DNA from 3 places in the Halobacillus litoralis genome. Region 2 is predicted to be linked to each of the others. Evidence: predicted binding sites of a transcription regulator. Region 2 holds the regulator's gene; each other region holds the start of a gene.
What was found. Region 2 encodes LexA, which represses DNA repair genes until DNA is damaged. Its sites were predicted from a motif close to CGAACATATGTTCG; they were not measured.
Positions count from the first base shown of each region.

Region 1: a site for LexA is predicted at 1,332-1,345, ahead of LC065_RS12240 (Y-family DNA polymerase). Genes of this name have one in related genera too.
Region 3: a site for LexA is predicted at 1,709-1,722, ahead of LC065_RS06830 (YolD-like family protein). Genes of this name have one in related genera too.

Region 1 is NZ_CP129016.1:2,421,841-2,425,126, reverse strand. Features, by position in the region: gene LC065_RS12240 (Y-family DNA polymerase) at 18-1,292, opposite strand; gene LC065_RS12235 (SDR family NAD(P)-dependent oxidoreductase) at 1,485-2,279, opposite strand; gene LC065_RS12230 (MBL fold metallo-hydrolase) at 2,284-3,249, opposite strand.
Region 2 is NZ_CP129016.1:2,946,748-2,950,033, forward strand. Features, by position in the region: gene LC065_RS15100 (DUF896 domain-containing protein) at 66-299, opposite strand; gene LC065_RS15105 (YneB family resolvase-like protein) at 384-1,043, opposite strand; gene lexA (transcriptional repressor LexA) at 1,345-1,968, shown strand; gene LC065_RS15115 (hypothetical protein) at 2,017-2,241, opposite strand; gene glnA (type I glutamate--ammonia ligase) at 2,359-3,286, opposite strand, start outside.
Region 3 is NZ_CP129016.1:1,336,054-1,339,339, reverse strand. Features, by position in the region: gene LC065_RS06835 (transglycosylase domain-containing protein) at 1-1,071, shown strand; gene LC065_RS06830 (YolD-like family protein) at 1,349-1,693, opposite strand; gene LC065_RS06825 (hypothetical protein) at 1,831-2,058, opposite strand; gene LC065_RS06820 (YwhD family protein) at 2,160-2,702, opposite strand; gene LC065_RS06815 (ABC transporter permease) at 2,994-3,286, opposite strand, start outside.

The sequences.
Region 1 (3,286 bases), 520 kb from region 2:
GAGGCAACGGTTCTGCTTTATTCTGCGTAGTGTCCGCCGACAAGGCGACTGCGGTGGCGTGCGGTCCCTGCATTTGTCCATGAAACCGCGCGGAGAAGCATATCCTGTCCGTAACGCTCGCGAATTTCATCCATCACATAACCGAGGTCCCTTTTTTTATCGCGCCCGTCATCAAACAAGTCGAGTTGAACATTCGCATCTTCCGTAATGTTTCCGAGGGTAACGGAAATGCGGCGGACGACTCCGCCGTTATAAAAGCGGTGGAACAGGGTGAGGCAGGCGTGATAGATGTCCATGGTAATGCTCGTCGGATGCTCAATGGATACCGACCGGTGAAAGCCACCCGCACCTTCACTTTTGCTATAACCGATCCCAAGGGAAATCGTTCTCCCTGCGTGGCCTTTTTTCCGGGCACGACGGGCGACTTCCTCACACATTTCGAGAATGACGTACTTCACCTCTTCCGGATCTTGGTAATCACGAAGGAGAATCTGACTTTTTCCATAGCTTACCTGACCGTGAATGATGGGAGCACCGGGATCGGACAAGTCGATGCCATTCGCGTGGTAGTAAAGCTGGTTTCCCATCACACCGAACGTTTTCTCGAGGCGATCGAGTGGGAATTTTGCCAGTTGACCAACAGACCAGATGCCCATACGATTCAGACGGTGCTCAAGTCGTGGTCCAATCCCCCACATTTCTGACAGAGGAGCGACCGACCACAACTTCTCTTGAAAGTCATCATACGTCCAGCGAGCGATGCCTTTCTTTTTTGCTTCAAGATCAAGACAGAGTTTGGAAAGCAGCATGTTCGGACCAATGCCGATTGCAGCATCCAAATGGAACGTTTCTTTTAATTCATCCACGATCATTTGAGCCGTCTCCTCCGGGACGCCGAATTTTCCTTTGTTGTCCCCTACTTCTAAAAAGCTTTCGTCGACGCTGTACGTATGGATCTTTTCTTTTGGAACGAATTTATGAAAAAGGTTCGTCACTTGAGTGGACACTTCTAAGTACTTCCTCATTTGTGCGGAGACGATGACGATTTCCGGCGCGGAAGGAATTTCGAACAGACGGCTTCCTGTACGGATGCCGTATTTCTTTTTCATCGCCGGAGTCGCAGCCAGTACGACACTACCTTTCCGGTTCGTATCCGCCACGACAGCAAGCGGAACCGTGAGCGGATCGAGTCCCCGGTCAATGGCCGCGCAGCTTGCATAGAAACTCTTCATATCCACACACAAAATTCCCCTGTCCGGGTACCTTCCATAATCAATGCTCGGATGTCCCATGCCGCCTCCACCTCCTTTACCTAGTATATCCTCATTATGCGAATATATGTTCGCATTTGCAAGTACCAATTCCTTCTACCCTTTCCTGTTTGACCAGGTCCTTACAAATATTGGTGTACCAGGTCATACATATTTTTCCACTGGATCCCATACAAAAACCTCTTCCTTATGAGGAAAGAGGTTTGTTTTGAATCATTTTTTGTTGAATTGTTTTTGCATGAGTTTTTCCATTGCGACTGGTGCGAGAGAGTAGACTTTGCTTCCGGAATCCATCCAGGAAGGCATATTGATCTCCCGCTGTTTCGTAAATAAATGGTCGACGACAGTCCTTGCTACGTGGTTCGGGTCAAGCATGATCTTATCGACAGACTTCTCATACTTCCCGCTCGGGTCCGCCTGTTGAAAGAAATTCGTTCTCACAGGTCCGAGGTTGACGGAAGTGACATAGATGCCTAAAGGCTCTACTTCCATCCTTAACGCATTTGTGAACCCTATGACCGCGTGCTTAGTCGCTGCATAAACCGCTGATTTCGGTGTGGCGATTTTGCCTGCCTGCGACGCTATATTGATGATGTGTCCTTCTCCATGCTGCACCAAATGAGGCAACAGCTGATGTGTGGCACGAAACAACGACTTCACGTTAACAGAAAGCATACGCTCGATATCCTGCCAATTCGATTCGGCCACTGGATCAAACACGGCGATCCCTGCATTGTTAATCAGCCCATCAATGGATCCATGTTCATAACAAATCCGATCAATCGTATCTTTCCACTCGGCATCATTGGATAAATCTGCAGGGTACCAGGGACTATTAACACCAAAGGCTTCTTCAATCTTCTCTGCGATAATTTCTAATTTGTGTGCGGTCCGTGCAACAAGGATCGGAGTCCCGCCTTGCTGTGCAACGTGAATCGCGAGAAATTCGCCAATTCCACTCGAGGCCCCAGTAATCAGCACTTTTTTTCCTTTTACTCGTTCATTCATTCGATCACCTATTTGCTTGATAGAATTTTTCTCCGTCTACGTAAGAAACCTTAAGTTTCTCCACGCTTTCTAAGTAGTCCAGTTGTCCGATTGTTTCTGACATCGTCAAACCGAATTGATTTTCGATGTGTTTCGGAAAGAGACGCTTGCATACGTCATATGCACGTAATGGCCCCTCGCTAAACATCCGAAGCACCTTTTCCGCCCTCTGTTCCTGCTTCTTCAATCGTTCTAGAATCAGGTCGTGCGCTTGATCGAAAATTTTCCCGTGCCCTGGATAGACCATACCAATCTCCCACTGTAACAACTTTTCCATAGAATCGCGATAATCAAGCAATGGCCTTGGCCGTGCCTCTCCTTTATTGTGAGGTGGCTCAAGTAAAGGGTTTGAAGAAATATGGGAAAGTAGATGATCTCCACCAATCAAAGCCCCGTCGCCTTCTCTATAAAAGGACAAATGGCTTTGGGCATGGCCGGGAGTTTCAATCGTGACCCATTCTTCATGACCTGGTAACCGATCGCCTTCGGTCAACTCATGCGTGAGCTTTCCTTCTGACGTCCATTTCAATGTCTTCCTCAATCCCTTTAACAATGGGAAAAAGCGCTCAGGAACTCCAGATTCCTTGTACATGCCTTTGAAAAATTCCTCATAATGAGAAAAGTATGCTTCTTCCCGCTCAAGCCAAGGCTTCAATATGGGGTGGCCGGCGATGGTTCTCACGTTTGGCAGTCGTTCGATAAGCCCCATATGATCGGGATGGTGATGAGTCAAAATCACCTGTTCGATATCTTCCGGTTCGTATCCCGCTTCCTTTAACTGTTCGACCAAGACTTTCCAGCACTCTTCTGTCTTCACACCTGCATCGATAAGGGAGAGCCGGTCACCTTTTACTAGATAAACATGAACATCCCCCACCGCATACGGGGTCGGCAATGTGAACTGTATAATAGTATCCTTCAATGTTTTCATAACACTTCCTCCATACTGAATGATCATTCACTTTTCT
Region 2 (3,286 bases):
TTATTCAGGGAATTAAACAAGAAAAAATCCGCATTCGAAAATTATCGAATACGGACGATTTGGCCTTAATTCTTTTTTTCGTTCTTTTGCATTTGACGAAGCTTCTCTGGAGTTACGTCATTCCCTTTCGGATCAATGACGGTCACACCTTTCAGCTGATTCTTGAAGGATGCGCGCGCATTTTTCAAATATTCATGGCGCAGCTTCTGTTGTTCCGCTTTCTCTTCCTTCGAAAGCTCTTCCTGCTTAGATTTATTAGCTAGCTCATTTATACGATTAATTTTTTCTTTTGATAACATAGATCCTTCTCCTTTAATCATAGTCTGGATCGTAAAACATGAAAAAGACAAGAAATCCAAAGATCCTTGTCCACACATCCTATATTACCGTGATTCTTCCTCTTTTTCAAGCGATAGGTACTCTTTGTATCTGCGATGCACCGTAGCTTTTGATACATCATATCCCAACCCTCTCAAAGTCGCTGCGATATCTTTGAATGTCAAGTCATTTTTCCTTAATCGAACAACCTCTTCAATAGGAAAGTCGATTCTCTCACGACCGGGTGCCTGATCACGGTTGGATAAGTTGGCGGATGGATCATAGCCGCCCTCTACCGCTTTTCTCATCCCCCGCCGTATTTTCATATTATGTATTTTCCTTTGGTATTCTTCTACGATGCCAACAATCTGTAATACCATCGAATCTGATTCCGATAACTGTAATTCTCCATGGTTGGAAAGGGAGTACACCTTGACCTTCAAACGGTTCAATTGATGAAACAAAGCGATCTTCGTATTTCCTCGGCCTAATCGTGTTTCATCTTGGATTAATAAGGCTTCCGCACGCCCTGAAGAAAAGCATTCCAGCATGCGGAAAATCCCTTCACGTTCAATATCGTAACCACTCGCTTGTTCTTCAATGCACTCCACAACTTCGAAGCCGTGATGATCCGCCATGGATGTCAACTCAGCTTTCTGCCGCTTTAAAGAAGTCACTTGAGCTTCTTTTTCCGTACTTACCCTGCAATATAAAATTACTCTCACTTGGATGTTCCTCTCTCTTTCTCTATTAAACAGCTGTGACCATAGAATAATAGAGAATGATAAAACTAACAATAAAAAGAATGATGTAGGTGTAATCCAGCTTAGATAATTTATTAAACATTGATAACCCCTCCGCTTTCCTAGAACGAACGTTCTTAAGAACCTGTGTTCGCGTTTGTTAATTCTCATTATATACGAACACAGGTTCTTGTCAATGGTTTTTTTCGAACGCGTGTTTGTATTTTTGAAATATAAGTGGTACAATGTGGTTACTATAATCCTATGTACGAGGTGCTAATCTATGAGTAAACTTTCAAAGCGGCAGCAGGAAATACTAGATTTTATTAAAGAACAGGTTCTAGCAAAAGGATATCCACCATCCGTAAGGGAGATCGGTCAATCCGTTGGTCTTGCTTCAAGTTCGACTGTGCATGGTCACTTGTCCAGATTGGAGAAAAAAGGATATATTAGACGCGATCCGACCAAACCTCGTGCCATTGAAGTAATTGAATTAGAAGAAGATCACAGCATCCCGAGAAGTGAAGCTTCTTACGCTCCAGTAATCGGTAAAGTCACGGCGGGGTCACCGATTACAGCTGTTGAAAACATTGAAGAATATGTCCCTCTACCCGATTCACTTGCAGGGTCGGATGACAACACCTTCGTACTAATTGTACAAGGTGAAAGTATGATCGAGGCAGGAATTCTTGACGGGGATATGGTCATCGTCAGACAACAACAGACCGCTCAGAACGGCGACATCGTTGTTGCAATGACGGAAGACGAAGAAGCCACTGTGAAGCGGTTCTTCAAAGAAAGAAATCATGTTCGCTTGCAGCCTGAGAACGCAACGATGGAACCCATTCTATTACAGGATGTATCCATTCTTGGGAAAGTCGTAGGTCTTTACAGGACCGTACACTAAAAGAAAGAGGCGAGGTTTAGTTAAACCTCGCCTCTTTCTTTACTTATGTCATACTCCATAACTTTTACGGATAGATGTTAAAGGAAGTACAGACAATATATGATCTTTTATAATCGTTCCCACCTGTTTTCGCTCATAGAAGTAAGCAATGATCTGTTCATCCTGAATGTCGACCACTCTCACCACTCTTTGTGATATGACGCCTTCGCGATTGATATAGATCCACGCCAACTTAATCTTCTCCAGTTTCATAAGCTGGAAGTACGCTTCCATTGGTAACCCTCTATAACTGGAGCGTTTGTTCTTATTTTTGTTACATGTAACTCCCCATCGAAAGTATAGAAATACATAAAAAACCCTTGAAGCTAAAAGCTTCAAGGGTTTTATACTTTAATACGTCTGCAAATATTGTTCGCGTTCCCACGGATGAACCTGGGTGCGGAACATATCCCATTCGATTTCTTTCGCTTCAATGAAGTGTTCAAATAGGTGTTCCCCTAGGGCTTCTACCATAATCGGATCCTGATGCAGCTCTTCCAGTGCATCATACAATGTAGCAGGCAGGTCTTTCACCCCGTGAGCTTCCCGCTCTTTCTTATCCATCACGTAAATGTTTCGATCGACAGGAGCAGGTGCTTCCAGTTTATTTTCCACACCATCAAGTCCAGCAGCAAGAAGTACAGCCATCGCCATGTATGGGTTCGCTGATGGATCCACACTGCGTACTTCGATTCTTGTGCTCAATCCACGGGATGTAGGAACACGTACGAGCGGACTACGGTTTTGACCGGACCATGCTACATAACACGGTGCTTCATACCCTGGCACAAGACGTTTGTAGGAATTGACGGTAGGGTTCGTCACGGCTGTGAAGTTCGTTGCATGCTTGATAATGCCTGCTGTGAACTGATAAGCCACCTCAGACAATTGTTCCTTCCCTTTCTCATCAAAGAACGCATTGCCCTTTTCATTGAAAAGAGACATGTTCGCGTGCATACCAGATCCGTTTACACCGAACAATGGTTTAGGCATGAATGTTGCATGCAAACCATGTTGACGTGCAATGGTTTTAACGACGAGTTTGAATGTTTGGATATCATCACAATGCTTGATTGCATCCGCATATTTGAAGTCAATTTCGTGCTGGCCTGGAGCTACTTCATGGTGAGAGGCCTCAATTTCAAAGCCCATTTCCTCAAGCTCTAGGACGATATCCCGGCGGCAGTTTTCGCCAAGGTCGGTCGGTGCTAAGTCGAAGTAGCCACCTTTATCATTCAATTCCATCGTTGGTTCGCCTTTTTCATCTAATTTGAATAGG
Region 3 (3,286 bases), 1.6 Mb from region 2:
ATGGATGGCCATTCTGGATCGATCACGGCCCTTGTCGGTGGTAAAGATTATGGAGAGAGTCCGTTCAACAGAGCCACTCAGGCGAAACGGTCCGTCGGTTCGACTATCAAACCTTTTCTCTATTATGCAGCGCTCGCGGAAGGGTACTCCCCTGTCACGATGAAAGAGACGCAGCCTGTTGAGATTGAAGTAGAAGGTAAAACCGACCCTTATATTCCATCCAACTTCAACGACCAATATGCAGAAGAACCAATTTCCATGGCTCAAGCGCTTGCCGTTTCCGATAATATTTATGCCGTGAAAACCCACATGGATATCGGACCAGAAAAACTAGGAAAAACGATGAAGACATTCGGTGTTGAGGGAACATTCAAGCCACACCCTGCGCTTGCCTTAGGATACTCCTCCATCTCCCTTTTTGATATGGTCAGTGCCTATGGAAAAATGGTGAAAGGAACGGAATCCATTGAAGGTCATACGATCGCTAAAATTACGGACCGGCACGGGAATGTTCTTTATGAATACAAACCAACTTACAATAAAGACGATGCTGTCGATCGAGTACGGGCGTTCACTGTCACCCACATGATGACAGGAATGTTCGATCCTGTCTTAGATGCCGATTATGCATCTGTCACAGGCACTCCAATCAAAGGGAAGCTGACACGCATGTATGGAGGGAAATCTGGAACCACCGACAACGACAGCTGGATGATCGGCTTCAGCCCTCAATACGTCTCCGGTGTATGGGTCGGTTATGATGAAGGCAGTAAGCCGCTCGAAGACTTCAACGACCATCGATATGCCAAAGCCATCTGGGCGGATACGATGGAGAAAATACATGAGAATGAGCCTACAGCAGCCTTCATTCCACCACCAGGGGTGAAAGGAGTCTACATCGATCCTGAAACCGGCTATGTCGCTGGCCCCAACTGTCCGCAGGAACGGTTAGTGTACATGGAAGAGTCCGATATTCCTAAGGAAGTATGTGGCGGAGACGAAAGTAAAGATGTGGATGATGAATTCAAAGATGATCCATGGTTTAAAGATGTGGTGGACTGGTTCTTTTAAGCGTTCTGGTTCGCTTTGACTCCTTTGGCGCGAAAGGTCATCCTCCCAACGGATGACCTTTCGCTTTTTTTCTTTAAAAAACAATGACTCCACGTTCATCACAAAATAAAAAAAGACAGAGAAAACGACCGGGGAACCGGTCGCTTTCTCTGTCCTAGTAAACATGTATAACCCATGTGTTACTTAATATATTACCCTTATCGCTGATTCGTCAAGATTGGGCGTCTGAATTCTTACACTTTTTTCATGAACATTTTGTGAACAAATCGTGAACACCTTACAAAATAGCGAGGTCAGCGATATCATCTAGAGAGATGCGGACCTTCTCTTTCGTCTGGCCATCAACCCCTACTACTGCGTGGTTGTTACGGTTTACATTGGTCACCTTCATCCTTATATCTTCATACTCGAAACCATTGTGCACTCTAACCTGGACAGTAAGATTGTCCGTTAGTGCCCGCTGCAAAAGAAAGTCAATTTCGACAGCTTTCTGTTCATCCATGATGCCTTTTTCTACACGCTGATCTTCTTTCCAAAGTTTTTTTACCATCTCTACATGCTCCGGCAGCATGAGCGATGTCCACTTGATCGTCCCGCGATCACGATTCCGGTTATCCATCATTGGCTCCCTCCAACACGAACGTTTGTTCTTATTCTACCATAAAAGAAGGAATCGTAAACTGGAATTTTCATACTTAGCCACACAGTCCTATGTCCCATGTGTCTCTTTTTTAAAATTGGAAAAGGAAATTACTCGTCCTAATCCATCTCTTTGTTTCCTGCGTTCGCCTTTTTCTGATACCCGAACACGAATATGCAACTCACATAGATCACGAAAGCACCTGAAATAAACCATAACCCTGATGTTAAATACTCATGATCTGCATAAAAAGACCATTTAAACAGGAAGTGAAGGATTCCCGAGATCAATCCCACAAGAGCAATCACAAAGTGAAACACAACATCATCTTCTAAAATCCTTTTCAAAAAATCCACTCCTTTCTTTCACCATAAGATCTAATGAGAAAGAGGGAAATCCTACAGATTCCCCTCTCTACGTATCGATGCTATGACCTTACAGTTATGATTTATTGTACACCTAGAGAATCTTTGAGTTCCTGCGCCGTGTTCTCCCATAATTCTGGTTTAAAGTCACGCAAATAACCGCCGAGCAGCTTCTTCGACTTCTCATCAAGATGATCGACCACAAAGCGCCCTTTCAAGGATTTATCCATATGATTCACGTGTTCAGGCATCAATTTGTATCCGCGCTTGATAGACCTGTCTACGACAATCTCACTGGCCGCTACACCGTGGTAACACGGTTTTCCTTCCTGATGATCGACCGTCACCCAAGCGATCCAATATTTCAGTCCGTTTTTAACGACTTCACGATCGGTAATGAATTTGATGCGTTTTTCTACTTTACTACGCGCATGAAGAGCTCCCATATCAACATAGGCTTCGTCTTCATTAGGGTCCACAATAACCGGGGTCATATTCTCCAAACTGATGGAACCGACACCATATCCTCCATGTCCATCCGTTGAATCATCTTTAATAATTGTGAATTGGTTCTTTTTTTTATCGCTGTTTTCACCATTGTTTTTAAATTGATCAAACTCTTTCATAAAGCGATCCTCCTCTTCAATCGTCCTCTTATTTTGTCCCATTTTAACATACAAAACAGTTCTTGTTAGAACAGACGCTTCATGAATTATTGGTCAAACGTTTGTTTAATGCGCTCGTATTCCTTTTTCAGCATGGAAAACACCACCGTATCCTGAAATCTCTCTCCATCAAAATCTGTTTCCCTTAATACCCCCTCTTCGCGGAAGCTAAATTTATTCAAGAGCTTTCGTGATCCGTCATTTTCAGCCCTCGCAACCTTATCTTTTCCATTTCAAAGACAGGAATATGATTCATATCGACTTTCTCCTATATCCATGGTCATCCCGAGATTCATCAGCTCTCTTCTGTTCAGACACAAACTCAAAATCCGCTTCCTTGAGATAATCAGCTTTTCCACCACGTGTTTCTTTTCTACGGAAAATTTTCTTGAACCATGTATTCTGCTCTACAGGTACGCCGACACGACGCTGCTGCACTTCCTTGATTCCCTGTACAATCAACTGCATGGCTACAATCATTGCCATGAAACATAGGAGCGTAGGGATGATGAGCCACCAGCGCCCTGTCATCAACGAATCTTTGG